Regions from separate parts of the uncultured Martelella sp. genome, predicted to be linked through region 3. Evidence: predicted binding sites of a transcription regulator. Region 3 holds the regulator's gene; each other region holds the start of a gene.
The links. Region 3 encodes PhoB, which activates phosphate uptake and scavenging genes when phosphate is short. Its sites were predicted from a motif close to TGTCATNNANCTGTCAT; they were not measured.
Positions count from the first base shown of each region.

Region 1: the regulator PhoB is predicted to act here: its motif matches at 2,061-2,077, upstream of ACHZCU_RS05460 (pyruvate kinase).
Region 2: the regulator PhoB is predicted to act here: its motif matches at 2,225-2,241, upstream of ACHZCU_RS20705 (bifunctional 2',3'-cyclic-nucleotide 2'-phosphodiesterase/3'-nucleotidase).

Region 1 covers NZ_CAXXFM010000001.1:1,137,189-1,147,667, forward strand. Annotated here, with positions in the region: gene prpB (methylisocitrate lyase) at 1-521, shown strand, start outside; gene ACHZCU_RS05460 (pyruvate kinase) at 528-2,012, opposite strand; gene ACHZCU_RS05465 (biotin/lipoate A/B protein ligase family protein) at 2,179-3,228, shown strand; gene ACHZCU_RS05470 (BadF/BadG/BcrA/BcrD ATPase family protein) at 3,239-4,141, shown strand; gene ACHZCU_RS05475 (lysine-2,3-aminomutase-like protein) at 4,123-5,178, opposite strand; gene ACHZCU_RS05480 (nucleotidyltransferase family protein) at 5,313-5,888, opposite strand; gene ACHZCU_RS05485 (glycerol dehydrogenase) at 6,209-7,309, shown strand; gene fdhD (formate dehydrogenase accessory sulfurtransferase FdhD) at 7,576-8,391, opposite strand; gene ACHZCU_RS05495 (PLP-dependent aminotransferase family protein) at 8,384-9,781, opposite strand; gene ACHZCU_RS05500 (3-carboxy-cis,cis-muconate cycloisomerase) at 9,960-10,479, opposite strand, start outside.
Region 2 covers NZ_CAXXFM010000003.1:302,681-313,159, reverse strand. Annotated here, with positions in the region: gene ACHZCU_RS20710 (hypothetical protein) at 1-82, shown strand, start outside; gene ACHZCU_RS20705 (bifunctional 2',3'-cyclic-nucleotide 2'-phosphodiesterase/3'-nucleotidase) at 171-2,159, opposite strand; gene ACHZCU_RS20700 (N-acetyltransferase) at 2,335-2,919, shown strand; gene ACHZCU_RS20695 (Lrp/AsnC family transcriptional regulator) at 2,903-3,388, opposite strand; gene ACHZCU_RS20690 (PadR family transcriptional regulator) at 3,633-4,304, shown strand; gene ACHZCU_RS20685 (GNAT family N-acetyltransferase) at 4,374-4,937, opposite strand; gene sseA (3-mercaptopyruvate sulfurtransferase) at 4,943-5,794, opposite strand; gene ACHZCU_RS20675 (alanyl-tRNA editing protein) at 5,826-6,548, opposite strand; gene ACHZCU_RS20670 (cysteine synthase A) at 6,559-7,590, opposite strand; gene ACHZCU_RS20665 (deoxyribodipyrimidine photo-lyase) at 7,690-9,120, opposite strand; gene ACHZCU_RS20660 (DAK2 domain-containing protein) at 9,191-9,778, opposite strand; gene ACHZCU_RS20655 (L,D-transpeptidase) at 10,017-10,479, opposite strand, start outside.
Region 3 covers NZ_CAXXFM010000001.1:2,384,262-2,394,740, forward strand. Annotated here, with positions in the region: gene pstC (phosphate ABC transporter permease subunit PstC) at 1-1,412, shown strand, start outside; gene pstA (phosphate ABC transporter permease PstA) at 1,409-2,737, shown strand; gene pstB (phosphate ABC transporter ATP-binding protein PstB) at 2,741-3,547, shown strand; gene phoU (phosphate signaling complex protein PhoU) at 3,588-4,301, shown strand; gene phoB (phosphate regulon transcriptional regulator PhoB) at 4,333-5,016, shown strand; gene ACHZCU_RS11185 (orotate phosphoribosyltransferase) at 5,281-5,976, shown strand; gene ACHZCU_RS11190 (carbohydrate kinase) at 6,017-6,943, shown strand; gene ACHZCU_RS11195 (helix-turn-helix transcriptional regulator) at 6,986-7,201, opposite strand; gene ACHZCU_RS11200 (DUF2975 domain-containing protein) at 7,205-7,537, opposite strand; gene ACHZCU_RS11205 (hypothetical protein) at 7,608-8,210, shown strand; gene ACHZCU_RS11210 (GNAT family N-acetyltransferase) at 8,265-9,449, opposite strand; gene ACHZCU_RS11215 (DUF2794 domain-containing protein) at 9,714-10,109, shown strand; gene ACHZCU_RS11220 (GNAT family N-acetyltransferase) at 10,116-10,479, opposite strand, start outside.

The sequences.
Region 1 (10,479 bases), 1.2 Mb from region 3:
ACGACAAGAAGCTCGCCGATCCGCATGACATGGCCGCCAAGATCGCCGCCGCCGCGAAAGCCCGCCGCCACCTCTACATCGTCGCCCGCACCGATGCGGCCGCCAGCGAGGGGATTGATGGCGCCGTGGCGCGCGCAAAACTGTTCATGGAAGCCGGCGCCGATGCGATTTTCCCCGAAGCGCTGAATACGGTCGACATGTTCCGCGAATTCGCCGCCCGCATGGAGGGCGTGCCGCTTCTGGCCAACATGACCGAATTCGGCCGCACGCCCTATATGACGGCCTCCGAGTTCGAAGCGATGGGCTACCGCATGGTGATCTTCCCGGTATCTTCGCTCCGGGTCGCCAACAAGGCGCAGGAGCGGCTTTATGCAACGCTGAAACAGACCGGCTCCACCAAGGCCATGCTGGACGACATGCAGACCCGCGCCGAGCTTTACGAGACCATCGACCTTGCGGCCTACGAATCCCTCGACGCCTCGATCGTCGCCACCGTTCTGCCGACGCTGGACAAGGGATAGACAGAGCTACCAGCTCTTCAGCGCCCTTAATTCGGGGGTCTTCTTGAACATGTGCTCGTCCATGCGGGCGAGCAGCGTGTCGAGGGTGGAAACGCCCTCGCAGACGGCATCGCCCTTGTTCAGCATCACGCATTCGGCGCGCACGCCCATTGCCGCATCGGTCATTTCGCCGCGCGAGGGAACGCCGGTCTTGACCAGATTTTCGAGAACCTGCGTCGCCCAGATCACCGGCACGCCGGCCGCCTCGCAGATCCACAGGATCTCCTCCTGCATTTCCGCCAGTCGCTCGAAGCCGATTTCGGCGGCCAGGTCGCCGCGGGCGATCATCACGGCAAATTCGCGACGGCCTGCGGCGCGCGCAATCAGGGCCGGCAGGTTTTTCACCGCCTCCGGCCGCTCGATCTTGGCCACAACGCCAAGCCCCGGACTGGCATTGCCCCCTGCCCCCAGTTCCCGATCCAGCAGATCGAGGTCTTCGGGACGCGAAACGAAGGAATAACCGACCATGTCGGCGCATTCGATCACGGTGGAAATGTCGCCCTCATCCTTGGCCGTCAGCGGTGAAAGACCGAGCGCGGTATCGGGCAGGTTCAGCCCCTTTTCCGGTTTCAGCCGTGCGCCCTTGGCCTTTGCCCGCTCGACCCGGATAACAGCCATGCCGTCGGCGACCTCCGTCACCACGGTCTGCAGCTTGCCGTCATCATACAAAACCCGGTCGCCAACCTTGAGCCGGGTCACCATTTCCGGCAACGAAACGCTGACGCAAAAGCGAATATCGTCGGTAAGAGACGGCTCACCCGAAGCAATCAGGCGAATACGATCGCCGACATTGGCCTTCAGCTTGTTTTCGGCAAGCGCGACCTTTTCGGTGCGGATCTTCGGCCCGGCGATGTCCATCAGCACCGCAATCCGCCGGCCGGCGGCATCGCCTGCCGCGCGCACATGGTTTGCCATCGCCCGCCAGGCCTCCGGCCCGTCATGGGCGCAGTTGATACGGGCGATATCCATGCCACGGCGGACAAGATCGGCGACGAATGCGGGATCGTCGGCCGCCTGCGTGGCCAGCGTGACCATGATGCGGCTGCGCCGATGCACCGGCGGCGGACCGAACATCAGATCGGTTGCCTGTTCAAGCCGTTCTTCGCCGGCAAAAAAATCCTCCACCGACGGCAACGGCACGGCGCTTGGGCGGCCCGCACGCGCGGCCAAAGCCACGAGCACGGCATCGAGCGTGGGCAGGACGCGGCTTTCCAGCCGCCCGAGCGAGGACAGGCCATGGCGCATCAGTGCACGCTGGAGCGGGCGCACATCGTGGTGGCGCAGCGCGAGATAATGCGCCAGGTTGACGACGCCCGGCTGTGATGCCACCTCCGGCCCGAAGCCCTGCAGGATGGCGCGCGCCTCGTTGGTGACCAGTTCGCGAAGGCTTTCCACCCGTTCCGTCAGCCCCCAGACATCATCGATTTCGGCAAAATGCTCGAAGGCAACCATCGCGTCTTCCTCCCGTTGCGGCCTCAGATATCAGATAGACCGATTTTCACGACCTTTCCATGACACCGCCCGCCAATGCCTCGCTTGCGCGCACCGGACCGGCGAGGCTATGGAAGGGACAACCGGTTTTCCGGACCCGATAATGGCAAGGCAGGAGTTCTAACAGATGCATGGCGAATACAAGGTGCCCGGCGGCAAGCTGGTGGTGGCCGATCTCGAAGTGCGTGACGACAAGCTGACCAATGTGCAGATCGCCGGCGATTTCTTCCTCGAACCGCCCGAGGCGCTTGCCGATCTCTGCGCGGCACTGGAAGGCCTGCCTGCCGACAGTTCGGCGGAAACCATGGTCGCAGCGCTGAAAGCGAAACTGCGGCCGGATGCGGCCCTCATCGGCTTCAGCGTCGAATCGATCGCGATCGCCGTGCGCCGGGCACTCGGCGCGGCCAAGACCTGGCGCGATTTCGAATGGGAAATCATCGATACCGGCGGAGAGACGCCGACCATGCATCTGGCCATCGACGATGTTCTGGCCCGCGCCGTTGCCGAAGGCCGGCGGGCGCCGACGCTGCGTTTCTGGGAATGGGAGCGGCCGGCGATCATCATCGGTTCGTTCCAGTCGCTGAAAAACGAGGTCGATCTGGAAGCCACCGAACGGCTCGGCGTCGAGACCGTGCGCCGGGTGACGGGCGGCGGCGCGATGTTCGTCGAGCCGGGCACCGCGATCACCTATTCGCTCTATGCGCCGGGCGAGCTGGTCGACGGCATGAGCTTTGCCGATAGTTACGCCTTTCTCGACAGCTGGGTGCTGAAGGCGCTGAATGATCTGGGCGTTGATGCCTTCTACAAGCCGCTCAACGACATTTCGAGCTCAAAGGGCAAGATCGGCGGCGCGGCGCAGAAGCGCTATGGCGGCGGCACCGTACTGCATCACGTGACCATGGCCTATGACATGGATGCCGCGAAGATGATGCAGGTGCTGAGGATCGGCCGCGAAAAACTGTCCGACAAGGGCACCAAGAGTGCTGCCAAACGCGTCGACCCCGTGCGCAGCCAGACTGGTCTGGACCGCCGCGCGGTGATCGACCGGATGAAGGCCACCTTCACGGAGCTGAACGGCGGCCGGGAAGGCACGGTAACGCCGGAGGAATACAAGGCCGCCGAGACGCTTGCGGCGGAGAAATTCGCAACGCCCGAATGGCTGGCCTCGATCCCGTAAGGCGAGCACGATGCGCGGCCACTTCCTCGGATGCGATATCGGCGGCACGGCTTCCCGCTTTGCCGTCGTCGATGAGGCGGGGGCGCTGGTTCGGCGCGGAAGTGCACCCGGCGCAAGCGCGCTTCTCGGAACGCCCGAAGATCGAACGCGGCTTGAAGCGGCATTTGCCCGCATTGGCGCAAGCCTGCCGGGGCCAATCCATGCCGCCGCAATCGGGCTTTCGGGCTACGATCCGGGCGCTTTTGACGCGATTTCCGCAATCATCGGCCCGTCGACCGGAATCGCAACGGACCGCCTGATCCTGCTTGACGATATCGAACTGGCTTCCCGCGTGCTGTTTGCGCCCGGCGAAGGTCATCTGGTTTCAGCCGGCACCGGGGCAATCGCCACCCATATCAACGCGTCCGGCACGCGGTTTCGCATTGGCGGGCGCGGGCTGATGATCGACGATGCGGGTTCGGGCGGCTGGATTGCGCTTTGCGCCCTGCGCGCGCTCTACCGCAAGCTGGATGAAGACGGCACCTATGGCGATATGGCCCCACTTGCCACAACGCTTTTCGAGGCGGTCGGCAGCGATGACTGGGCGGTGATCAAGCGCCTCGTCTATGGCGGCGACCGGGGAAAGATCGGTGCGCTTTCTCTGGCCGTCGCAAAAGCCGCAGACGCCGGAGACCGGTTTTCGCAAAGCCTGCTCAACGACGCCGGCCGCGAGCTGGCCCGGCTCGGCAACATTATGATTGCGCGGGCGGGCAACCTTCCCGTGGCCTTTACCGGCGGCGTGCTGACTCTTTCGCCCGCAATCGGCAGGACGATTGTCGAAAACCTGTCCGGCACGGCGCTTTTTCCCGCGCTTGATACGGCAGAAGGCGCGGCGCAACTGGCCCGCACCGGCTTTCAGCGCCAGTCGGTATAAGCGTGGCTTTCGCCCTGATAATCCTCGACCCGATAGTCTCCCGGTTCCACTTCGTCCAGATAGACCGGTCCGATGGGCACCTTGCCGTGACCGCCGGGAATATCGAGCACATAGGTCGGCAGGCAAAGCCCCGATACCCGGCCGCGCAGCGCCCGCATGATCGCCTGACCGCGCGCAATCGGCACGGCGAAATGGCTGACCCCCTTGGCGTGATCGAGATGATGCAGATAGTAGGGCTTGACCCGGTTGGTCAAAAGCGCGCGAAACAGGGCCGCTAGCGTCTCTGCATCATCATTGACGCCCTTCAGCAGGACAGTCTGAGAAAAAAGCGGGATGCCGTTATCGGCCAGCCGCGCCAGTCCTGCCTTCACCGCATCCGTCAGTTCGCGGGCATGATTGACGTGGATGACGATGTTGACGGTTTTCTGCGCGCGTTTCAGTGCCGTGATCAGCCCGTCGGTGATCCGTTCCGGCGAGACGAGCGGCGCGCGGGTGTGAAAACGGATAACGCCGACATGGGCGACCTCGCCGAGCGCTTCCATCAGCGCCGCAAGCCGCCGGTCCGACAGCACCAGCGGATCGCCGCCCGACAGGATGACTTCGAAGATCTCCTCATGCGCGCGGATATAATCGAGTGCGGTTTCAAGCTCGGCACGATCCAGCGCAGCGTCGGGGCTGCCGACCGTCTCCCGGCGGAAACAGAAGCGGCAATAGACCTGACATGTATGGGTGGGTTTCAAGAGCAGGCGGTCGGGATAGCGATGGGTGATACCCTTTTCGCGCTCGAACACCTGATCGCCGATCGGGTCTTCGCTTTCGTCGTTGCGATGGTCGAGTTCGCGGGCATCGGGCACATATTGGGTGCGCAGCGGATCGCCCGCCTCTGCGCCTTCAAGCGCATCGAGCACATGGGCGGGAATGCGGATGCGGAAATTCTCCTCCACGGCCTGAAGACGCGCATGCTCCTCGGGGCGCACCAGGGCATGGTCCACCAGCCCGCGCGCATTCACCACCGCTTTCGCACCATTCTTCGTCATCTCTGCCCGTTCTGCCGCTTTCCGGCCCGCAGCCGGCCTTCGCTCCGCCTTCTACGCCATCCGCCGGTCAAGTCAAAGGGTGCGATGCTCAGCCGGAAACCGCAGGCAGGACAGGCGTGGCAGAGGAGGAAACCTCAGTCATCCCAGCCGATGACATCCAGTTCCGGCCACAGCGTCTGCCAGCGCTCCGCCTTATTCTCATAGACTTCGCGCGAGGCCTGTGTCTTGTTGGGCCGCACCGTGGCGCTCATCAGGTCGTCAAAGCCGAAGGGCGCATCCCATTGCCAGCCGTCGGCAACCGGCCTGATGCCGATCGACGTGGCCGTCGCCGGAAAGGTGGTGATCGCGTCGGAAACGCTGTCATACGGTTCGATCCCGTAACCGAAACGCTCGGCGTACCACAGATGAACACGCGCCTGATTCTTGACGTCGATCCATGCGGGCACGCTTTCAAACAAGGCCCGCACCCGCGCGGCCTGCCGCGCCTCGCCGCGTTCAGAAAGGTCGCCAGGATCGAAATAGACGATGTCGATATCGGCGATGCCATGGCCCGGATCGTAACCGAAGCGCCGGTTCCACACTGTCTGCGCCAGTGCGCCGGCCACCAGCCAGCAATCAGGCAGGCCGATACGGTCGAAATTTTCCAGAATGGGTGAAATCAGCGGGCTTGCGGTCAAGGCGGACACAAGCAGCGCACAGTGGTCGTCCATAGATATCCTCTTAAAGGCCCGGATACCCCGGAGCCGGCCTTTAAAAAATCGGCATAAAATCTGACGATTGCAAGTGCACAAGTCCTGCGAAAGCGATTTTTCCTGATCTTACATTGCCGGGAAAATGACGGCGATCAAGGTGGCTTTGCGCCGCTGTAAAATGACCAAAAAGCAATTGAAATAAAAACACAAATTCCCGCACATACCCCTTGAAAAGGCCGCATTCCGGACCTTTCATTAAGGTGTGACCGGCAGCGCCCGTCGGCGCGTCCGATCATCCTGCCCGCAGCTTTTTTTGCGGCAAAGATTGGAGGCTCACAATGATCTCAACAACCATTTTTCCCGGACGTTATGTCCAGGGGTCCGATGCAATCAGCCAGCTCACTACGGAAATCGCCCGTCTCGGCAATTTCGCATTTGCGATCGTCGACAAGGGCGTGATGGCGCTGGTGCGCGATACCGTCAAGACCGACGACAAGGCGAAAATCGCCGTGGAGGCGTTCAACGGCGAATGCTCGGATGAGGAAATCGAACGCATTGGCAAGCGCGTGGCCGCGGAAGGGGCCAATGTCATTGCCGGGATCGGCGGCGGCAAGGCGCTCGACACCGCCAAGGCCGTCGCCCACGCCGCCGGCCTGCCGGTGGTGATCGTGCCGACGCTGGCCTCGACAGATGCGCCCTGCAGCGCGCTTTCGGTGATCTATACCGCCGAAGGGGCGTTCAAACGCTATCTGGTGCTGCCGAAAAACCCGGATGTGGTGCTGGTCGATACCACACTGGTGGTCGGCGCGCCGGTCCGCCTTTTCGTCGCCGGCATGGGCGATGCGCTTTCGACCTGGTTCGAGGCGGAAGACTGCAAACAGACCGGCAGCGCCAACATGACCGGCCGCGTCGGCTCGATGACGGCCTATGGTCTGGCCCGCATGTGTTTCGACACGCTGCTTGCCGATGGCGCGGCGGCCAAGGCGGCGGCCTCTCAGAAGATCGTGACACCGGAATTCGAGCGGATCGTGGAGGCCAATACGCTGCTGTCCGGTCTCGGTTTTGAAAGCGGCGGGCTTTCCGGCGCCCATGCGATCCACAATGGCCTGACCGCGCTTGAAGGTACGCACGGCTACTGGCATGGCGAAAAGGTCGCGATCGGCACCCAGTCGCTGTTGATGCTGACCAAACGCCCGCGCGAAATCGTCAATGCCGTCTATGGCTTCTGCGAAGCGATCGGCCTGCCGATGACGCTTGCCGATATCGGCATCGGCGATGCAACGGACGAGCAGTTGCTCGAAGTGGCAAAACTGGCCTGCGACCCGGCCGATACGATGGGCAATGTGCCCGGTTCGGTTACGCCCAAGGACGTGGTTGCCGCCATCAGGGCCGCTGACGCCGAAGGACGGGCCCGCAAGGCAAAACAGCTCGCCGCGTAAGACACGTCAAACGGAAAACGGCCGGGTTCTACACCCGGCCGTCAAGTTCTTTGACAAACCCTGTAAGCAATCACAGCTTCGCCTACACCCCCGCCGTCATTCCGGCCTTGAGCCGGAATCTAGTAAGGGCCAAGTCCTTGCGCGCAAAGACTCTTTCTGAAAGCACACAACAAGCGGCCCTGGATACCGGCTCAAGGCCGGTATGACGAAAGAACGAGGGACGAGCTTTGTCAGCAGTCTGAACGGCCGGGTTCTACGCCCGGTCGTCAAGACTTGATGCGTGCGCCATGGGTGAATACCGAAAATCCGTCGCCGCGTGCGCTTGCAACCAGCGTGATACCGGCTTTTTCCGCCGTCTCGACCGCAAGGGCCGTCGGCTGTGAAACCGCGATCAGCACCGGGGCACCGGCAATCGCCGCCTTCTGCACCATTTCGACGGAAAGCCGGCTGGTGACGACAAAGGCGCCGCGCCGGGCAGCCATCTGCTCACGGGCCAGCGCGCCGATGAGCTTGTCGAGCGCATTATGGCGGCCGACATCCTCACGCACCGCCGTCATGCCCTTGTCCGGACGATAAAAGCCCGCACCGTGCACGGCGCGGGTTTCGGCAAACAGCGGCTGGAGACCGGAAAGGGCGGTCATTGCCCGGTCGATGTCGTCGGCGGTCATTGAAAACCGATCATCTTCGACCGATGGAACCGGTCGCATGGCGGCTTCGATACCTTCCAGCCCGCACAGACCACAGCCGACGGGACCGGCCATGGAGCGGCGTCTTGCCGCCAGTTCGGCCGAGCGATCCTCCGCAAGCGCGATCTGCAGGTCAATTCCGGTCTCGAAGGCAACGATCTCGACCGACAAAATTTCGTCCGGATGCCGGATGATGCCCTCTGTAAGGCTGAAACCATAGGCAAAGTCGACAAGGTCGGCGGGTGTGGCCATCAGTACCGCATGGGACGAACCGCCATAGCTCATTGCCACGGCCGTTTCGGCGGCAAGTGCGGGTGGGCTGCCGGCGGTCTTCCGGCTGCCGACGGCAAACAGCGGCCGGCGCGCAAGCACGGCTGGCGGCACCCCCTCAGCCATTGCCGGCCACCGCCGGGCGCGACTTGCGCTCCCCTTCTTCCAGCATGGCGGCAATCAGCGCCAGCGATGATGAAAGCTCGATTTCCGACGAGGCGGCGAGCGCAACCCGAATGGCAGGCGCGGTGGGTTCCCGGCCTGAGCGGAACGAATTGCCCGCGGCAACCGCCACGCCGCGGTGGCGGGCGCGATCGACAAAGGCTGTCTCGTTGATCCCGCCCGGCAGCGGAATCCAGACATGCAGCGCACCGGGGGTGATGGCGCAGGCAACACCCGCAAGTTCCTTTTCGGCAATCGCCCGGCGGCGCTTCAACGCCATGCGCTGCCAGTTGACCAGCTCCATCGCCGTGCCGTCGACAATCCAGCGGCTGGCGATTTCCGCCATCACAGGCGTCGCGATCCAGTTGGCGGCAAGGTAACGATTGGAAACGGCGGCCGCGAACCGGTCGGGCGCGACCAGAAACCCGCATCTCAGACCCGGGATCGTGTTCTTGGAAAGATCGGTGATATAAAGCGTGCGTTCCGGCGCGAAGGCGGCGACCGGCGGCGGCCGGTTTTCCACCAGCGGTCCCAGCACATCGTTTTCGATGATCGCAAGATCATATCTGCGGGCAATCGCCGCAATCGCGCGTCTGCGCGGCGCACTCATCAGCGTTCCACGCGGACCGGCGGCCGAGGGCTGCAGGAAGATCGCCCGCAGCCGCTTGCGGGCGGCCAGCGCCTCCAGCGCAGACGGCAACAGCCCGTCGGCATCGACAGCGACCGGCTCGAGGTCAATGCCGAGATAGCTGCTGAGCGGCCTGACCATCGGGTGGGTCAGGTCTTCCGCCGCCAGCGCCGCGCCCGGCGGGGCGACACTCATGAAGGCTGCCGTCATCGCATCGCTGGACCCATTGGTCACCGTGATACCGTGATGCGGCACTTTCAGCCCGCAGGCCGCAAGCCAGTTGACGCCGGCCATGCGATAGCGCCGGAACAGCGCATTCGGGATCATCGAAAAGGCCATATCCGGCGGCATGGAACTGCCAAGTTCGGCGAAGGCGTTGCGAAACCGGCCGAGACTGCGACTTTCGCAGACCGGTTTCAGGATCGAGAGATCGACGACACCGGACGCGCCTTCGCTCAGATGCGGGCGTTCCGGCGCAGTCGACACCGATTTGACATAGGACCCGCGCCCGACTTCGCCAACCACCAGCCCCCTTCTGGAGAGTTCCTCATAGGCACGGCTGACGGTCTGGACGGAGATTTTCAGATCGGCCGCCATCTCGCGTTGCGGCGGCAAACGCATGCCGTCGACCAGCAGGCCATCACGGATGGCGCCGGCGATCTGCTCGGCAAGGGAAAGATAGGCCGGTCGTTTGATCAGCCTGGGATTGGGACGCCATTTGGTCATGTCCCATCGTGCGGCAAATCATATCAATTGACAATAGTCTGCCAGCGGTTTGCGCGCCGGACAGGTTTTCATACAAGCCGTTGAATCCCGTGTGGTCCTTACCGGTGGCAACCGAAGGATCAAGGACCATAGCACCCTCAAATCAGTGCAATTGGTCAAGACACTATCAACGCCGGAATCAGGTCCCGAGGCGGGTGATCTTGGTGCACAGCCAGTCGGCCAGTTTGAGCGAGGCGGCAGCAGCAGCCACCATCTGCGGCAGGGTCAGCCATTCAAGCGTCCAAGCCGCACCTGAGCGCTCCTGTTCATGCACCAGTGCCAGATGCATGGCCGAAAGCTGCGCCGCATTGAAGCGGGACAGCGACACCAGCACTTCCGCTGTTACCGGATTGCGTTTTCCCTCGATATCGGAAGATTCGCCACCGCCGGAAAGCTCGATTTCCTCGCCCATTTCGGCCAGAAGCGCGATATCGAGGCCGAACTTGCCGAGGCTGCCGGTAATCTGGGACATGGCCGAAGCGAATTCAGCCAGAACATTGCGCTGGTTCTGCCATTGCGGCGCATCGATCAGGCCGAGAAGATCGGCAAGCATTGCCCTGACCTCGACGGCCTGCTCCGGCAGGCGGTGCAGGGTTCCGACAGCGCCGCCGAACTGGACCGCGAACAACTGACTGTCGACACGCAGCAGGAACTGCCGC
Region 2 (10,479 bases), on a different contig from region 3:
ATTTGATTGCCCAAATGGTGGGCTTATCAAGAGTATTGTGACCATCGACTGCAGCGAATGCGCCAGTCTGCCAGCCTGCTGATTTTGCTTGCCTGCATTGGCTCGTCTGATGGCGCGGGGCAGCGGCTTTTGCAGCGGCCCCGCATCAGTTTCTTTAATTCGGTCTGCGGTTACAGAACAATCCGATAAAGCGCAAATCCGTTGTCGCCATCGCCGGCGGTTTCGATCTTCGCGCCCTTCACATCGGCAATGTATTCCGCCGCGCGCGGGCCGGTTTCGAACACGGCTGTGGTGCCGGGCATCGGGGCGAAGGTCCAGTTGAAGTCGGCCGAGGGGTTGATGGTGCCCTGGTCGACGATATAGCGGACGATCACGTCGCGGTTGGTATCCGGACCGACGAAGACGATGACGTCGCTGTCGACATCCGGGAAATTGCCGCCCCCGCCGGCGCGGTAGTTGTTGGTCGCCACCACGAATTGCTGTTCGGGGTCGATGGGTTTGCCGTCGAAGGCAAGATCGACGATGCGGTGCGAATCCGGGCTGGCAAGCGAGCCGTCCTTGGCATAGCGCGCCGGTTTCGACAGGTCGATCTTGTAGGTCACGCCGTCAATGACGTCGAAATTGTAGGACGGAAAATCAGGATTGAGGAGCGGCGCATCCGCGGCGCCGGGTTCGACCTGATTGAACATGCCTGCCGACATTTCCAGCCACTCCCGGACCTGTGCGCCGTTGATGAGAACCGCGCGGGCGGTGTTGGGATAAAGGTAAAGATCGGCAACGTTCTTGATGGCGATGTCGCCGGCGGGGACTTCGGTATAATAGTCCGGGCCGCCGCGACCGCCGGCCTTGAAGGGGGCGGCGGCTGAAAGGACCGGGAAATCCTTGTATTCGCCGTCCTTCAGCATGTCCTTGGTGTACCAGGTCTGCGCGCGTGAGACGATCTGCACAGAGGGATCGTCGGCGACCAATGCGAAATAGGATTGCAACGGCGCGGACGTCTTTCCGACCGGGGTGCGGACATAGTCCAGCGTGGCGTCGTGATCGGCCTTGACGGCGGAAACCACGGCGGGGGCGGATTCGACATCGGCCACCACCTTGCGGTCTTCCGTGCGGTGATAGATCGGACGGGCCTCGGTTGTGAAGTCGACGATTTTCCAGCTGTTGCCGTCCTTTTCCAGAAGCAGGTCGATAAGGCCCATATGGGAGCCCCAGAAGCCGCCCATGGCGGCCGGCTTGCCCCGCAGCGTGCCCTTGACCGGATCGACGCCGGCAATGCCCTGGAAATCCGTCGGGCCGGGGAAAACAAGGTGCTGGTGACCGGTAAAGACGGCGTCGATGCCATCGACGCCTGCAAGGTAGAGCGACGCATTTTCCATCAGTTCGGCCGGACCGGAGCCGTCGATGCCGGAATGGGAGAGCGCGATAATGATATCCGCGCCGTCTTCCTTCATCACCGGAACCCAGGCTTCGGCCGCTTCGACGATGTCGCGGGTATTGGCCTTGCCGGAAAGGTTCTTTTCGTCCCAGACCATGATCTGCGGCGGCACGAAACCGATGAAGCCGACCTTGACCGGGCTTGTATTGCCGGCGCCGTCGGTAATCATCTTCTCCTTGATCATGTAGGGTTTGAAGAACAGGTCGTCCTGTGTCGGATCGTTCGCAAGGGCGCCCTTGGTCAGATTGGCGCAGACATAGGGGAAATTCGCGCCGCCCGTGACCTTGAACATGAAGTCGAGGCCGTAATTGAATTCGTGATTGCCGAGTGTGCCGATCTCGTAGCCGAGCACATTCATGGCCTTGATGACGGGGTGGATATCGCCGTCATTCATGCCGCGCTCATAGGCAATGTAATCGCCCATCGGATTGCCCTGCAGAAAGTCGCCATTGTCGATCAGCATCGAATTCGCCGATTCGGCGCGAATGGCATCGATGATCGAGGCGGTGCGGGCGAGACCCATCGTGTCGTTGGGGCGGTCGGCATAATAGTCATACGGAAGCACGTTGACGTGGATGTCCGTGGTTTCCATCAGCCGCAGATGCGCCTGATTACCGGTGGCGTTGGCGGCAAAGGGGTGGAGAACGATCAGCGCCGATGTGGCGGACATGCCGGCCAGAAGGGCGCGGCGCGAGATCAGGGACGACAGTACGGGCGTGGACATGAAGGCTCCGGGGTTCGTCGTTTGCAGGGAAATGCTGGAACACGTTCATCGCTTCGCACCGTCATGTGACAGGCGGTTGACATCGGGCGTGAAAGCGCACCAACCTTATGCCGATTTACGGAAACTTTAGGCAGGCTATTCGCAGGCATGCCGGCCGTCAATACGGGAGGGAAGTTTGGTTACCAGTTTCACGATCCGAAATGCGGCCCGCGAGGATGTGCCGGATATGGTGCGGCTCATCAACATTGCCGGCCATCGCCTGCCGCTGTGGTGCTGGGGGCAGCTTGAGGGCGGGGCCGAGGATCCCTGGCAGGCCGGCCGCGAAAGCGCCGCCCGCGAAGATAGCGCGATCTCCTGGACCAGGGGCACGGTTGCGACACTCGGCTCCGATGTCGCTGCGCTGATGATTGCCTATCCGCTTGCCGACACGGCGCCGGGCTATGGCTGCGAAATCGATCATCCGGTCATGAGTCCGCTGCGCGACCTGAAACGGCAGGCCGAAGGAACGTTCCACATTCACGTTCTGGCGGCCTATGCAGAATATCGCGGGCGTGGGCTCGGCTCCTTCCTGCTCGACAAGGCGGACCGGCTTTCCGAAACGAACGATATCAGTCTTATCGTCTCTGAAGCCAATGCGCCGGCCCGGCGTTTTTACGAACGCCTGGGCTTTGTCGAAAGGGCGCGGCAGGCGCTGGTGACAGCGCCCGACTGGCAGGCCGACGGCGACAACTGGCTGTTGATGATCAAGCCGGCGGCGTGACAAAGGCTTCGTCGACATCGACATTGAGGCGCTCGATGATCGGCCGAAGCGCGAAGGATGAATTGATCTGCACCACATGCGGCAGGGCGGAAAGCCAGTCGCGGTGGATGCGCTCATAGTCTTTCAGGTCCTTTGCCGCCACACGCATCACATAATCATATTCGCCGGAGACCATGTAGCAGACGATAATGTTCGGGCAGCGCCTGACGGCCTCCTCGAATTCGGAAAGGGTGCGGGCGAACTGACCGGACAGCGAGATGTGGACAAGCGCCGTCATCTTGTATCCGAGCGCCTCGGGGGAAATCTTGGCGGTGTAGCCCTCGATTACGCCGCTCTTTTCCAGAAGGTCGAGCCTGCGTGAGCAGGCCGATGGTGACAGACCTACGGTTTCCGCCAACTCGGCATTGGTGATGCGGCCATTGTTCTGAAGCGCCTTCATGATTGCACGATCGATATCGTCCAGGTCCAATTTTCGAACTCCCTGCGAATTTTATTGTTCTTCTTCGAACAATAATCTGTTCTTTCGCTGAAGAAAACCGTTTCCCGCAAGGAAATTCTGTTGCGGGCTGGACAGGGTTTCTGAAGCGGACTGGCAGGGGCATGAGATCCAAAACCGCAATAAGATATTATTTCGTTATATCGAAAACCTTGTAACCGGCCTCTTTTCGATCTATGTTTCGATATATCGAAAACATGATCGAAAGGACGCTGACATGCACGGACATTCTGGCAGGCATCACGATTGGCGCGATTGTGACATGCGGGGGCTGTTCGCAATGGGGCGAGGGCCCGGACGCGGGCCGGGGCGTGGACCCGGTCGCGGCGGCGGTCACGGCTTTGGCGGCGATGATGGCGGCGGCCGTAGCGGCCGGTTCCTCGGCCATGGCCGTATGCGCTTTCTGGTATTGCAGCTGATTGCCGATGAACCGCGCCACGGTTACGAGATCATCAAGGCAATCGAGGAGTTGAGCGGCGGTTTCTATTCACCCAGCCCGGGCGTCATCTATCCGACGCTCTCCTATCTCGAGGATGGCGGCTATGTGATCGCCACGGTCGAGGGCAACAAGAAATCCTACGCGATTACCGAAAGCGGCCGGGCCTATCTCGATGAGCAGGCGCCGGAGGCGGCGATGGCGCTCAAGGCGCTGCAGGCGGTGGCGGAGCGGCTGAGCGCCCGGCAGATGAAGCGCGAGCGCGCCCGCGGCGGCGATAACCTGCCGCGCAGCGTGGAGGCGGCGTTTCTCAATCTGCGTGAGGTGATTGACCGGCGGCTGGAACAGGATGCGGGCGCAAGCGCTGCAATTGTTGCCGAACTTCTTGGTCTTGCCGAAAAAATGGAAAATGCCGGAACGCCGGATGACGGTACGGCGCCGGCTGAACACTGACCGCACAAAACAACCCGCCCGCCGCCGAAGACCGGGGCGGGCGGGTTTCATCTGTTTGCTTGGGCGTTTCTAGAGCTTGCGGGTGAAGGCCAGCAACTCGGCATCCGAAAGCGGAGTGATTTCACTTTCGTAGGTCGATACCGGCGAAAAGCCGAATTGCTGGTAAAGCTGCAGCGCGCGCGGATGGTCGAGGCTGTTGGTGGCGGTGATGATCTTTTCGGGCTTGTCGGCCCACATCGCCTTCAGCCCCTGAAGCAGGAACCATTTGCCGACACCGAGGCCAAGCGCGCGCTCGAACAGGCCGAAATGAATGAGTTCGGTAATCCCGCCATCCTGCTGCTGATACTCGTAAAAACCGGCCGGCGCGCCCTCCAGATAAAACACGGTGATGGTGGTGCGCTCATTGTGGACGTTGGCGGCAAGTTCCTCGTCGCTCATGCGGATACGGTCGACCCATTCCCAGCGGGTTCCGACCTGACGGTATAAGAACCGGTAGAAGGGCAGCGGTATCTGCGGAACGCGCATCAGCGCAAGATGCAGGTTGGACGGCGCAATGATGTGTGCCTTCGGCGGCGCCGTCATTTCCAGTTCCGTGACATGGACGCTGAGCGGTGTCTGCTGCTGGTTTTCCATCGTGCTCACGCCTTCCCGGTCACAATCTCTGTATCATCACGGCCGCCCCATTGTGACCAGGAGCCATCGTAGAGGCTGTTATCCGTATGGCCAAGGCTTTCCAGCGCAAGGGTGATGATGGCCGCTGTTACGCCGGACCCGCAACTGGTCACCACAGGCTGGTCCAGATCAATCCCGGCTTCTGCAAACATTGCCCTCAATTCATCATTGGAGCGGAACCGTCCGTTTTCAGAAAACGCCGTTGCGGGCAGGTTTTTCGCACCCGGCATATGGCCGGAACGCATGCCGGGGCGGGGCTCGGGCTCGACCGCCTCGAAACGTCCCGCACCGCGGGCGTCGGCGATCTGGCTTTTGCCCGAAGCGACAACTTCGCGCATCGCCTCGAAGGAGGTGACCCTGTGGGCCTGAAAATCCGGGGTAAATGTGGCGGGCTGCGGTGTCGGGACGGTCGTTTCAACCGGGTGGCCCTCAGCCTTCCAGCCGTCGAAGCCGCCGTTCAGCACATAGACATCGCCGGCTCCCATGATTTTCAGCATCCACCAGACGCGGGGTGCTGCAAAGATGCCGGGCCCGTCATAGACCACGATCGTATCTGTTTCGCTGATGCCGCGCTTGCCCATTTCGGCCGCGAAGAATTCGGGAGCGGGCAGAGAGTGCGGCAGACCGGTGGTGGTATCGGCGATTACGTCCTGATCGAAGAACACCGCGCCGGGAATATGGCCTTCGGCATATTCCGCCTTGCCGTCGCGATTATGGGCGGGCAGATACCAAGAGGCGTCGATGACGGAAAATCCGGAGCGGTTCAGGCGCCCGGCCACCCATTCCGGCGAAACAATATACCGGCTTTCAGCACTCATCTTGCTCAAACTCCTTGAAAAACTGATAGGCTTACGCGGTGAAGCGAATACGAAAACGGCGATTTTCACGGCCCTTTTTCTCGACCTTGCCGATGTAGACGGGGCCGACCTCGGCAGTGCTTCGCACGTGCGTTCCCCCGCAGGGCTGGCTGTCGACCGACGAGTCCGCGCCGATGCACACAAGCGAGACCCGACCCATGCCGATGGGCGGGCGGACATTCTTCGATTTGACGATATCCGGATTGGCGGCGAGTTCCGCGTCGGTGATCCACTGGACATAGATCGGGTGATCTTCGGCCACGAGCTTCATCATCGCGTCGCTGACGGCCTGTTTGTCGACGGTTTCGTTCATATCGAAATCGACGCGCGATTCGTCCTCGCCGACGGAGGCGCCGGTGATCGGGTAGGGACAGACGACGGAAAGCAGATGGCATGCGGTGTGCATGCGCATCAGCTTCAGCCGGCGCGGCCAGTCAATTTCAAGAGAGAGTGTTTCGCCGGGATGCGGCGGGGTCTCGCCTTCGGCCACTACATGCAGAATGACGTCCTTGCCTTCGCCGTGGCGGGTAATGCCGAGCGCAAGGGCCGAACCATCGGCGCGCCGGGCAATACCGGTGTCGCCCGGCTGACCGCCGGACGTTGCATAGAAACAGGTTCTGTCCGTTTCGAATGTGCCGTCATCATGCACCGCCGTGACAACCGCATCGCATCTGGCAAGGTAGAAGTCGTCACGGAACAGGGCATCAACAGGCATGGGTCACTTTCTATTCGAACGGTACGGCGATCTCCGTTGTCGCCGTCAGCCATTCCGGCACAGGCAGGCCTTTATCCTTCAGGAAGGAAGGGTTGTAGAGCTTCGACTGATACCGGTTTCCATAATCACAAAGTACCGTGACAATGGTGTGGCCGGGGCCGAGTTCGCGCGCAAGCCGGATGGCGCCGGCTATATTGATGCCCGATGAACCGCCCAGGCACAAGCCCTCTTGGGTCACCAGATCGAATATCAGCGGCAGGGCCTTGCTGTCGGCAATGCGATAGGCGAAATCGGGGGTGAACCCGTCGAGATTGGCGGTGATGCGGCCCTGGCCGATACCTTCGGTAATCGAGCCGCCTTCGCTCTTGAGTTCGCCATTGCTGTAAAATTCGTAGAGGGCGGCGCCTTCCGGATCGGCAATGCCGATCTTGATGTCACGGTTCTTCGCCTTCAGCCCCATGGCGGTGCCGGCAAGGGTGCCGCCCGAGCCGACGGCGCAGATGAAACCGTCGACCTTGCCGTCGGTGTCGCGCCAGATCTCTTCCGCCGTGGTCTCAATATGGGCGTCGCGGTTGGCGGTATTGTCGAACTGATTGGCCCAGATTGCGCCGTTCGGTTCGCTCTTTGCCAGTTGCGCGGCCAGCCGTCCGGAAAGTTTTACGTAGTTGTTCGGGTCGCGATAGGGCTTGGCCGGCACTTCGACCAGCTTGGCGCCGAGAAGCCGCAACGCGTCCTTCTTTTCCTCCGCCTGGGTTTCGGGAATGACGATCACGCTCTTGTAGCCGAGCGCATTGGCGACCATGGTCAGCCCGATGCCGGTATTGCCGGCCGTGCCCTCGACAATGGTGCCGCCGGGCGCAATAAGGCCGCGCCGTTCGGCGTCGCGGATGATGTAGAGTGCGGCGCGGTCTTTCACCGACTGGCCGGGGTTCAAAAACTCCGCCTTGCCGTAGATGGTGCAGCCCGTGGCCTCGGAAGCCGCCCTGAGTTTGACCAGCGGTGTGTTGCCGATGAGGTCGATGACCGAGTCTGATGTCGTCATGGTCGAAAATCCTTGCATTTTTGCGTCCCAGAAACGCCTTTGGCGGGATTCAGGCAAGGTATGCGATTGCCCGTTTTTAAGCATTTGCGCAAACCCATTTCAGTCCTTGATCTTCTCGAAGGCGGCAAGCGCACGGTTGCGGGCTTTCTTGTGGTCGACCAGCGGCTTCGGATAGTCTTTGCCCAGCGTCACGCCGGCGGCATCGAGCACGTCGCGCGGTGCATCGAAGGGGGCGTGGATATGTTTTGCCGGCATGTCTTCAAGCTCCGGCACATAGCGGCGGACATAATCGCCCTGCGGATCGAACTTGTTGCCCTGAAGCACCGGATTGAAGATCCGGAAAAACGGTGAGGCGTCGGCGCCCGAGCCTGCCACCCATTGCCAGTTGGCCGGGTTGGACGCCGGATCGGCGTCCACAAGCGTGTCGCGGAACCATGCCTCTCCCTTGCGCCAGTCGATCATCAGATCCTTGATCAGGAAGGAGGCGGCAATCATGCGCACCCGGTTGTGCATCGTGCCTTCCTGCCAGAGCTGCCGCATGCCGGCATCGACGATCGGATAGCCGGTGCGCCCGCGCGTCCACGCGTCGAAGGCTTCGTCATTGTCCTGCCATTCAAAGCCGTCGAACCGGCTGTTCCAGTTTTCGGTGCGCAGATCGGGGGCGTGAAACAGCAGGTGATAGCAGAAATCCCGCCAGACCAGCTCCTGCAGGAATTTTTTCCTGTTTTCCGACGACAGACCTTTGGCGCGCTCCACCCGGTGCCAGATGGTGGCCGGTGAAATCTCGCCAAGCGCGAGGTGCGGGGACAGCATCGAGGTTGCCTCGATATCCGGCCGGTCGCGCGATGATGCGTAATGTTCGGCGATATCATCGATGAACCAGTCGAGCTGGTGGTTCGCCGCCGCCTCGCCGGGCGTCCAGATATCGTCGAAGCCGGCGGCCCAATCCGGTTTTCCGCTATAAAGCTTCCAGTCTTCAAGCCGCTCGCTTTGCGGTTTTTTATCGGGCGCTGTCAGCCCGTCGGGGGCATCCTGCGGATCGGCAATCCGCGGATTTGCCGAAAATGCCTTCCAGAAGGGGGTATAGACCTTGTAGGGGCCGCCGGATTTGGTTTCGAATTTGGATGGCTCGTGCAGGATCCGTCCGGCAAAGCTCTGCGCATCGATGCCGTCATCGCGCAGCTTTTGCTTCAGTGCTTTATCGGTGCGCATGCCCTCCGGCGTGTAGCGCCGGTTCCAGTAAACGGTTTCGGCGCCGGTCTCCCCGATCAGGTCGGCAATGATCGTCTCGGGTTTTCCGCTTTTGAGCACAAGGCGGGTGCCGAGCGCATCATAGGCCTCGCCAAGGCGGGCAAGCGAGCGTTCCAGCCACCAGGCCTGCGCGCCCCCCAGTGCGCCGGCCAGGTCATCGTCGCGGATATAAAGCGGGATCACCGGGCGGTCGCCCTTGGCCGCGGCCATCAGCGCGGCATTGTCGTTGATGCGGAGGTCCTGGCGGATCCAGTAGATCGCGGGTGTCTTGTTCGGCATGATATCCTGTCACGGCAATGAATGACCATGATGTAGGGCAGGCCCGTGCAGGAGAAAAGGCCGACGGATGCTAATCCTGCAGCGCGTAGCGCATCGAGCGCATGATCAGAACGGCAGATGCGCAACCGGCATCCATCACCTTGTCCGGATGGGCAAAGGGCAGGGGATCGCTGTCGGTCGCCGGCTCGGAGCCTGCAAGGGCGGCATCGGCTGCCGCGGTCAGACAGTCGGCCATATGGCTGCCATTGTCCCGTGCGGCCTCATAGGCTTTGAGTGCGGGCTTCCAGGCGTCCACCATGTTCTTGTGTGGCGCGTTTGTCTGACCATGGTCGATGATGCCGCTGGCCATGGCGGCAAAAGCCCGGTCGAAATCATCGTCGCTGATGACGTGGCTTCCCGGAAGGCGGCTGCCGGCACGCCGGAAGGCGGAGGCGTAAAGCCGGGCAGAGGCAGAATCGATTTTCAGAAAGGTTTCGGCAGCCATGTCGAAGACGCGGGCGGGTGTCACCGATGAAGGATCGAGCGCTGCCAGCTGATGCTCCATGGCAATGAATGCCGAGGAAATGACTTCCCCGTGGTCGCCGTCGCCGGAAATCGTGTCCAGCCTGCTCAACCAGAGACTGTTGCGGGAAACCGCTGCCGCGATTTCCGAAAACATACCAATGATCTCAAATGAAGTTATATCGTCCATGTTCGGTTTACACCGCTGAAAACTGATGATGCGCCTGCTGCTTCAGACGCTGAAAAAAGGTAATTCGAAAAACGCCAAACTATTGTTCTTTTATAGACCAGAATTTTACATTTGCGAAGGCGTAGCGGGGCTGTTTTTGCCCGCTGTCATATTCGACTTCCTGATTTTCTGACGTTTGTCAGGAACGGCCCGGCGCCGCTCCGGTTCACTCGACGAATTCGACCGTGACGCCCGGGCTGACCATGGCGGCCAGTTCCTGCGCATCCCAGTTTGTCAGGCGCACGCAGCCATGGCTGGAGGTCTTGCCGATCTTGGCGGGATCGGGCGTGCCGTGAATGCCATAGCTGGGTTTCGAAAGCGCGATCCAGACATTGCCCACAGGTCCGTTCGGCCCCGGATTGATGGTCAGGACCCGGTCATTGTCGCCCTGCTTGAAGTTTTTCGACGGGTTGTAGGTATAGTTGGGATCCAGCGCCACCCGCTCGACCGTGACGGTGCCCGACGGAGACGGGGTGTCCGTCGACCCGATGGTGGCCGGATAGGCGGCAACCAGAGCGCCTGCCTCGTCATAGGCGAAAAGCTGCTTGAGGCTTTTATCGGCGATGATGCGGGTAACGGCGCCTTTCTGCTTTCCGCCCGGGTTGACCACCTTGATCACCGTTCCGGGG
Region 3 (10,479 bases):
CTTACGCGCTTGCCGGAGAAAGCCTGAAACGGCTGAATTCGCGGCCGGCCCACCATGCAAGCTTCGTGGCGATGGCCGCAATCGTCCCGGCCGTGCTGTTGATGGCGGTGTGGATGGTGGTCAGTCCGCTGGTCATCGGCGCACAGATCCGAAGCGACTTTCCCGAAGGCGTGCAGCAGCAGCCGGCCGCGGCCCAGAGCCTCACCTATAATACGGTGATTTCCGTGGCCTATGGCCTGCGGCAGCTGCCGGAGGATGCCCGGGCGCGCGTCGATGAGGATGCGGGCGCGCTGCGCGCTGTTCTTGCCGCAAACGGCATTCCGCTTGCCGCTTCGCCCCGGCCTTTCGTGCTGTCTTCGGCCGAGCGGTTCAATGCGCTTTCCGCCGCATCGCGCGCGGCCATGGCCGTTGCGGCGCTGGCGGTGGCGCTGGTCTCGCTCGGCCTTGCATACCGCGCGGTCAGGCCGTCTTTTCACGCGCGCAACCGCGTTGAACAGGCCGTACTCGCAGCCCTTGTCCTCGCCTCGACCATCGCGATCCTGACGACGGTCGGCATCGTGCTGTCGATGCTGACGGAATCCCTGCGGTTCTTTTCCCAGGTGCCGCCGGCCGACTTCTTCTTCGGCACGGTCTGGGACCCGCGCTTTGCTGCCGCTGGTGAAAGCGGTTCAATCGGGCAGTTCGGACTGATCCCGCTGCTTGCCGGCACGCTTTACATCTCCATCGTCGCCATGGCGGTTGCCGTCCCGATCGGGCTTTATGCGGCGATCTACATGTCGGAATATGCCGGGCCGAAACTGCGCGCGATCGCCAAGCCGCTACTTGAAGTGCTGGCGGGCATTCCCACCATCGTCTACGGCTTCTTCGCCCTTGTCACGGTGGGGCCGCTGCTGCGCGATATTTCTGCAGAACTGAACGGGCTTTTTACCGGCAGCTATCGCAATTTCATCGAGGCGCAGTCGGTGCTGACGGCGGGTGTGGTCATGGGCATCATGCTGATTCCCTTCGTCTCCTCGCTGTCCGATGATATCATCAATGCGGTTCCCGACAGCCTGCGCAAGGGCTCGCTCGGCCTTGGCGCCACGCAGTCGGAGACCATCAAGCGCGTCGTGCTGCCGGCGGCGCTTCCCGGTGTTGTCGGCGCTCTGCTGCTGACGGCTTCGCGTGCCATCGGCGAGACCATGATCGTGGTTCTGGCCGCCGGCGTTGCCGCGCAGTTGCAGTTCAGCCCGCTGGAACCGATGACGACGGTGACGGTCAAGATCGTCAACCAGCTGACCGGCGATCTGGAATTCAACACGCCGCAGACGCTTGTGGCCTTCGCCCTTGGCCTCACGCTGTTCGTGATCACACTCTGCCTCAATGTCTATGCGCTCTATATCGTGCGCAAATACCGGGAGCAGTACGCATGACCGACACAGTCCGCACCGCGACCGAAACGGCTGGAGGAAGCCGGGCGATTGCCGCAAGGCGTCGCAAGTCGCTGAAACGTCGGAATGCGGCCGAACGTCGTTTCCGCGTTTTCGGCCTGCTGGCGATCTGCGTGGGCATTTTCTTCTTGGGCGCGCTTTTGTTTTCCGTTGCCGGCAAGGGCTATACCGCGTTTCAGCAGACGACCATCACCCTGCCGGTCACCTTCGAGGCCTCGGTGATCGATCCCGATGGCGCGCGCGATGAGAACCCGCGTCTGCTGTTGACGGCCGATTATCCGCAACTGGTGCGTCAGGCGCTTGCCCGCACGCTCGCCATCAATCCCGAAAACGGGCCTGAAATGCGCGCGGCGATGCGGATGATCTCCCGCAGCAGCCGGGTGGAGCTGCGCGATGTGGTGCTGAAAGACCCCTCCGTCATCGGAAAGACCGTCGATGTGCGGCTTCTGGCCGCCGCCGATATCGATTCCGCCAACAAGGGCCAGATCGACCTTTCCGTACCGGAAACAAGCCGCCGGGTTTCCGACCGGCAATTGCAGTGGATGGAGGAACTGAAGGCCGAGGGACGGCTGAACAAGTCCTTCAACACCGGCTTTTTCACCCATGGCGCATCCAGCCGGCCGGAAGCAGCCGGGATTGGCGTGGCCTTTGTCGGCACGCTTTACATGATGGGCGTGGTCCTGCTTCTGGCACTGCCGATCGGCGTGGCATCGGCGATCTATCTTGAGGAATTTGCGCCGAAGAACCGGTTCACCGACCTTATCGAGGTCAACATCAACAATCTGGCGGCCGTGCCCTCCATCGTGTTCGGCCTTCTGGGCCTTGCGGTGTTCATCGGCCTCCTCGGCCTGCCGCGTTCGGCTTCGCTGGTCGGCGGGCTGGTGCTGACGCTGATGACGCTGCCGACGATCATCATCGCGACGCGGGCAGCTCTCAAGGCGGTGCCGCCTTCGATCCGCTCGGCGGCGCTGGGGGTCGGGGCTTCGAAAATGCAGGCGGTGTTCCATCATGTCCTGCCGCTGGCCATGCCGGGCATTCTGACGGGAACGATCATCGGTCTTGCCCAGGCGCTGGGCGAAACCGCGCCGCTGCTTCTGATCGGCATGGTCGCCTTCGTGGCCGATTATCCGGCGGGCCCGCTTGACCCGGCAACAGCGCTTCCGGTGCAGATCTACATGTGGGCGGGCGAGGCCGAACGCGCCTTTGTCGAGCGCACCTCCGCCGCCATTATCGTGCTTCTGGCATTCCTGATCTTCATGAATGTCACGGCGGTGATACTGCGCCGCCGTTTCGAACGGCGCTGGTAGGCGATGGATGACTATGACCGCAAAAAGGCTTGGAAAAAGACGATGAGCGAAAACACATACAAGATGGCCGGTCAGGCGGTGTCCGTCTATTACGGGCAGAAGCGTGCGCTGTTCGATGTCAGCCTCAACATCCGCGAGAACGCCGTCACTGCGCTGATCGGCCCGTCGGGCTGCGGCAAGTCGACCTTTCTGCGCACGCTCAACCGGATGAATGACACGATCGACAATTGCCGGGTGACCGGTACGGTCACGCTCGACGGCGAGGATGTCTACACCTCCGGGATCGATGTGGTGGAACTGCGCGCGCGCGTCGGCATGGTGTTCCAGAATCCCAACCCGTTCCCGAAGTCGATCTACGAGAATGTCGCCTATGGGCCGCGTATCCACGGTCTTGCCCGCCACCGCACGGAATTCGACCAGATCGTCGAGACCAGCCTGATCAAGGCGGGTCTGTTCAACGAGGTCAAGGATCGCCTGCATGAGCCGGGCACCAGCCTTTCCGGCGGCCAGCAGCAGCGGCTGTGCATTGCCCGCGCCATTGCGGTGAGCCCGGAAGTGATCTTGATGGACGAACCCTGTTCGGCGCTCGACCCGATCGCAACGGCCCGCGTCGAGGAACTGATTTCCGATCTCAGAGAGAATTACACCATCGTGATGGTGACGCACTCCATGCAGCAGGCCGCGCGGGTTTCCGAACGCACGGCGATGTTCCACCTCGGCCATATGGTCGAGGAGAACGATACCGATACGATTTTCACCAATCCCGCGGACCAGCGGACCCAGGATTACATCATGGGACGTTTCGGCTGAGGGGCGGCTGCCGCACGCTCAAGCCAGGAAAGGAAAGAACATGGCCCCCTCGCATATTTCGACGGCATTCGATGACGAGCTGAAATACCTCCAGCGCCGCATTTCCGAAATGGGCGGTCTGGCAGAGGAGATGGTCAGCGAATCGGTCTCGGCCCTCGTCAACACCGATACCGAGCTTGCCGAAAAGGTGATCGCCGACGATCTGGCGCTTGACGAAGCGGAGCGCGAGATCGGCGAGAAGGCAATCGTCACCATTGCCCGGCGCCAGCCGGTGGCTGCGGACCTGCGCGAAATCATGGGCGCCATTCGCATCGCTGCCGACCTCGAACGCGTTGGCGATATGGCCAAGAATACCGCCAAGCGGGTGATCTCGGTGCAGGGCACCGGTGTCCCGCGCAAGCTGGCCCACGGCATCGAGCATCTGTGCGAACTGGCGCTCCTGCAATTGAAGGAAGTGCTCGACGCTTACACCACGCGCCAGGCCGACAAGGCGAGCTCGATCCGCGAGCGTGATGACGAGATCGACGCGATCTACACCTCGCTGTTCCGCGAGCTTTTGACCTACATGATGGAAGATCCGCGCAATATCACCACCTGCACGCATCTTTTGTTCTGCGCCAAGAACATCGAGCGCATCGGCGATCATGCCACCAACATCGCCGAGATGATTTACTACATCGCGACAGGCGCCCAGCCGCAGGGAGAACGTCCGAAGGACGACAATTCCCCTGCCGTCGGTTCCGATGATGTCTGAAGCCATTTGAGACGAGGGAGATATCAGCCCAATGGTGCCGAAGATAGCAGTTGTTGAAGACGAGGAAGCGCTCAGCGTTCTGCTGCGCTACAATCTCGAGGCCGAAGGCTATGAGGTCGAAACCATCATGCGCGGCGACGAGGCCGAAATCCGACTGCAGGAGCGGGTCCCCGACCTTCTTCTGCTCGACTGGATGCTGCCGGGGGTGTCGGGCATCGAGCTATGTCGCCGCCTTCGAATGCGGCCGGAAACCGAACGCCTGCCGATCATCATGCTGACGGCGCGCGGTGAGGAGAGCGAACGGGTGCGCGGCCTTGCCATCGGCGCCGACGATTACGTCGTCAAACCGTTTTCCACGCCGGAGCTGATGGCGCGGGTCAAGGCGATCCTGCGCCGCGCGCGTCCGGAAGTGCTCTCCAGCGTGCTGAAATGCGGCGATATCGAGCTTGATCGCGAAACCCACCGGGTTCACCGCAAGGCGCGCGAAGTGCGGCTTGGCCCGACGGAATTCCGGCTTCTCGAATTCCTGATGACGTCTCCGGGGCGGGTGTTTTCCCGCGCGCAGCTTCTCGACGGTGTCTGGGGGCATGACATCTATGTGGATGAGCGCACCGTCGACGTACATGTCGGCCGGCTCAGGAAGGCGCTCAATTTCTCGCAGATGCCGGATGTGATCCGCACCGTGCGCGGAGCCGGATATTCGATGGAAGTCTAGAGCAGCGGCAAAAAGTTTTTTTAAACGATTTAATATCCGTCATTGCGGCCATCCGGCGTTCCGCTATGGTGGCGGGCATGCCATTCGGCATGATGAAATATACCGGCTGCGATTGATTTTTCGGCCCCGACAGTTCAACTCAGGGCCGGAACGGAAACGGCTGCCCCGGCGGCGGCGTGTGCCGGCAGATTGTGTCTTGCAGGAGAGTGTCCCTCCCGCACCCTGCAAGGCCGTGACGGCGCAAAGACAAAGAGGATTGTTGAGATGAGCAGAGCAAGTTTTGCCGACCCCGCAGTGATGGGCGAACTGATGGCCCGCATGCTGTGGGAAATCGGCGCCGTCCATTTTTCCCCGGATGAGCCCTACAAGCTTGCTTCCGGTCTGGTCAGTCCGGTCTATATCGACTGCCGGCAGTTGATTTCCTATCCGCGCATCCGTTCCACGCTGATGGATTTTGCCGCAGCCAAGGTGCTGCGCGATGCCGGTTTCGAGAAATTCGACTGCGTGGCCGGCGGCGAAACGGCGGGCATTCCCTTCGCCGCATTCCTCGCCGACCGTCTGGAACTGCCGATGATCTATGTGCGCAAGAAGCCGAAGGGCTATGGCAAGAACGCCCAGATCGAAGGGCATCTGGAAGCCGGAGCGCGGGTGCTGGTGATCGAGGACCTGACCACGGCGGGCGGCTCCATGTTCAACTTCATCAATGCCATCCGCGCTGCCGGCGGACTGGTGGAACACGGCATGGCTCTGTTCTATTATGATATTTTCGAACAGGCCGAGAAACGTTTCCGGGAAGGGTGCGTTGAGCTTCATTACCTGGCGACGTGGCAGAACGTTCTTGCGGTCGCACGCGAAGAAGAGCTTGCCGACAAGGCAACGCTCGATGCGGTTGGCGCGTTTCTCGATCATCCAATGGAATGGTCGCGGGCCCGCGGCGGTCTTGAGGAACTGATCGTCTAGGCCGGGACGACAGGCGCGGGAACAAAAACGGGAGAAGAGAATGATTTTATGCTGTGGTGAAGCCCTGATCGACATGCTGCCGCGCGAGACCGACAAGGGCGAACCGGCATTTGCGCCCTATGCCGGCGGTGCCGTGTGCAACACGGCGGTCGCGCTTTCCAGGCTTGGCCGTCCGACCGGGTTCTTCTCCGGTATCTCGTCCGACCTGATGGGCGATATCATTCGCGAGAAACTTGACGCATCGAAGGTCGATCATTCCTATGTCGCCATTTCCGACCGGCCGACGACGCTCGCCTTCGTCAAGCTGGTCAACGGTTCGGCAAGCTATGCCTTTTACGACGAGAACACGGCTGGCCGGATGATTACCGAGGATGATCTGCCTGCAATCGGCGAAGACTGCGCGGCCATGCATTTCGGCGCGATCAGCCTGATCCCCGAACCCTGCGGTTCCACCTATGAAGCGCTTTTGATGCGTGAGGCCGAAACTCGCGTGATCTCGCTCGACCCGAATATCCGTCCGACATTCATTACCGATCCCGCCGGTCACCGTGCCCGGATCGAGCGCATGGCGGCCAAATCGGATATCGTGAAATTCTCCGACGAGGATCTGGACTGGTTCGGTCTTGAAGGCTCGCTCGATGACAAGGCGCGCCACTGGATTACGGCCGGTGCAAGCCTTGTTGTCATCACCTGCGGCGCGGATGGGGCGATCGGCTATACCGCTGAGCACAAGGTCGAGGTGCCAAGTGAAAAGGTCGAGGTCGTCGACACCGTCGGCGCCGGCGACACGTTCGACGCCGGCATTCTTGCCTCGCTCGATATCGCCGGGCTGCTGACCAAGGAGAAGGTCAAAACGCTGTCCCCCGAGGCAATCGCGGACGCCCTGGCGCTGGGCGCAAAGGCCGCTGCCGTCACCGTCTCTCGCGCCGGCGCCAACCCGCCCTACGCGCAAGAAATCGGGCTTTGATCTGCCGCCCGGGGCAATTGCGACACCGAGCAGAGATAAGGATCAGCCGGTTTCGTCCGGCTGATACTCCAGAATGTCACCGGGCTGGCAATCGAGCGCCTGGCATATCTTTTCAAGCGTTTCGAACCGCACGCCCTTGACCTTGCCCGAGCGCAGCAGCGAGATGTTCTGCTCGGTGATGCCGACATGTTCGGCAAGGGTCTTCGCCCGCATCTTGCGGCGGGCGAGCATGACATCGAGATTGACAATGATCGGCATGGGTCAGACGAAACGCTCATAGTCTTCATTCATCGATGTCGCGAGCACCATGACATGCCCCATCACGAAAAGCAGGCCGGCGAGCAGGAACAACATCAGCTGATCGCTGCCGAGACCGACGGACAGCGTGCGGCTGCCCGGCGGATTGGCGAGTGTTGCCAGAAGTGTAGCCACCGGCGTGAGGAAAAGACTGGTGACAGCGCCGGCAAGCGCAATCAGGCCCGCGCGGCGCAAAAGTGCGGCAACCGCATGGGAAAATGGCGTCTCGTGTTGAAGCCGGTCGAACAAGGGTATGCCGCGCGCACGGCGTGTTTTCGTCCGCGCCTGTTGCGCCATCGGCCTCAGTCAGCGGCCGACTCTTTACCGGCCCTTAAGCTATCCCCGATAGGATGAATGATTATTAACCATGTTTGTGACCCGCCCGATCATGCCCATGCCAATCTTCAAGACACTCCTGGCTGCTTCCGGTCTCGCCCTGCTTTCGGCCTGTTCGCTCAATTTCCTGTCGGGCGCCAAGCCGACGACCATCCCGTCGCCGATCGCGGCCAATCCTGCGTCGCTCAGGATTGCGGTGCTGGCGCCGGAGGAGATGAAGCTGCCGACAAACGAGATTGTGTTGACGGTTTACCAGAAATCCGGCGCCGGCGAGATCAGTCACGATTATACGCTGGTGAGCGCGAATGCCGCTGCGGAGGAAGCCGACGTGGCAAAGTTCCGCAAGCCCGGTCAGCACCTGACGGTGCTGCGGCTTTCGCCCGCCGATGCTCTGGCGCTCAGGGATCAGCAGGAGCAGATGGCGGCCGCCCGCCAGACTGGCGGTGCCAAGCCCGGTTTTTCGGTTGATCTCGATGCCGCCTGCTGGAACGGTCCCATGGTCGCGCCGGTCGTGCCGCTCGATGTTCTGATCGAGGCCGGCGACGACGATGGTTTCCATCCGCTGCTTCAGAATATCGACATTTTCGCACTGATGAATCGGCCCGAGGAATCGCGGCTGAAAAGCTGTTCCTGACCCCGTGTCAAGGCCATGGCAGCCGCTGCCGGCCGTTTTCACGATGTAGGGCTGTTATTCGGTTTGATGGCTGGGGTACTGCGCCCCGGCGTCTTCATAGGTTGCGGCCACGCTGTCGAGCGCGCGCTCCATGCCGGGGCGCAGCGCGACCAGCAGGCTCGCATAGCCCTCGTCAACCGGCCAGAACCGCTCTGCAAGAAACGGACCTGCTGCGGGCGCAACGCGGGTTACGGCGATATTGGCATCGCGCAGGTTCCACTGCGTCAGTCGCATGATCAGCTGCTCGTCGATTGCCTTGTCGCTCATGTCGGGCCGGACCATGACCTGCCAGACCCAGGCCTCGCTGCGATGAAGCGGCTGGAGCGCGGCTGCAATCATCTGTCCGTCAAGATAAAGCGCATGCAGCCTGATCCGGTCGCGCTCGGAAAGCAGCCTGACGGCGGGAAAATATGCCGCGCACCGGCTGGTGTGCTCGTCCGTGTCGCAGAGCAGTGAAAGCTCTTCTAGCGCTGCGGAAATTTCGGCGGGGTTGCGGGCAACGTGGTAGGTGATCCTGCCTTTTTTCTGCAGGTTTTCCCATTTTTCGAGATTGGCCTGCCAGGCTTCCCGGTCTGCGTGGGAAAGCCCGCTGGTCGGGTCGATCCGCCCGGACAGTGCGTGGCCGCGCCAGGCGCCTGCAACCCGGAAGGCAAGGCCGCGTGCAGCAGCGACCGCGCGTGCTGAACGCATGAAAGCGCCGTCGGCCAGAAGCCCTGGAAAGGCAATCACGCCGGGAAGATTGGCAAGAGAGCCCGCCAGTGCCTCGAACAGCTGGTCAAGCGTCGCCATCGGGCGGTGGCGCGAGATCAGCGGGGCGTGATAGCCACCGGGTGCTGTGGACGCGACAAGGTGTGAATTTCCGCTCGCAACCGAAAACCCCATCAGTGCGGCAAGATGGCCGGCCCCGGCCGCAACGGCGCTGTCTTCGATCAGCGCCAGACGCGTATGTGCATGGGCCTGGCCAGAGAGCCCGGTCAAAAATGGCAATGTCTGGAAGGGATTTGGTTCAACGGCCTGATCGCCCAGCCGCTCCATGGCGGGTTCCAGCTCGCCCGGAGCATCGGAGAAAATGGAAAATTCGCCGCCGCTTCTCAGCTCCAGGCGAAGATCGGGCACGGTCTTGCCGGGGCGTACCACCGACAGTTTCGATTTCAGCCGGGCAGGGGGTCTTGGTCCGAGGTCCTTGCGGATGATGCTCATCGATCCGCCGCCTTTCGCCCGTCAGCACGGCACGAAATGGCCGGGCGCATTTCCAACGCACCGGACGTCAGCGGTTTTGGGATGCCTGAACACATGGATACGCACTACTGGAACTGATCGAAAACCCTTGCCGAATTGATAAGCCGTTTGGGTTAACAAATTATTGGCCCGCCATGGTGAAACGGGTGAAAGCGCGCCCTTGCAATTCTCGCTGAAGCGGGCAGACTGTCATTTATCTGTAATCAGGATGCGAGGCGGGAAAGCATGGTGCAAAAGCCGGATACGCAACGCAAGCAAGAGGCGGACGGCAGCAATGTCGTCGAAATCGCCCAGTTCAGACCCGGCCAGAAGGCCGAGCCATTGCCCGTCACATTCCACCGGCGTGAACTCGACGCGATCCTCTGGGTCTATGGCAGAATGGTGGGCGACGGCGAGTGGCGCGACTACGCTCTCGACCACATGAAGGACAAAGCGGTCTTTTCCGTTTTCAAGCGCTCCGGCGAAATGCCGCTCTACCGGATTGAGAAGAACCCGAAACTGGCCTCCAAACAGGGTGCCTTCAGTGTCACCAATACCGCCGGCATGGTGCTGAAGCGCGGCCACGATCTGCGTCAGGTGCTCAAGGTCTTCGACCGCAAGCTGAAGCTCGTCGAGAAATAGGCCGGATCAGAGCGAAAGCGGCAGCGGATCGGAGGCATTGCCTTCGCCAAGCGGGCGCTGCATGAACACGGTGTCGAGCCATTGTCCGTGCTTGAAGCCGGTACCGGTCAACCGGCCGGCATCGGTGAAACCGCATGTTCGGTGCAGTGCGATCGAGGCCGGGCTTGCGCCGCCGATGACGGCGACCATCTGCCGGAAGCCGCGCGCTTCGCATTCTTCCACCAGGGTTTGAAGCAGCAGTTTGCCGACGCCTCTGCCACGCGCCCGAGGGTCGATATAGACGGAATCCTCGACAAGCCAGCGATAGGCCGGGCGGGTGCGAAACGCGCCGGCATAGGCATAGCCCAGCAAACTGTCCGCCTCGACGGCG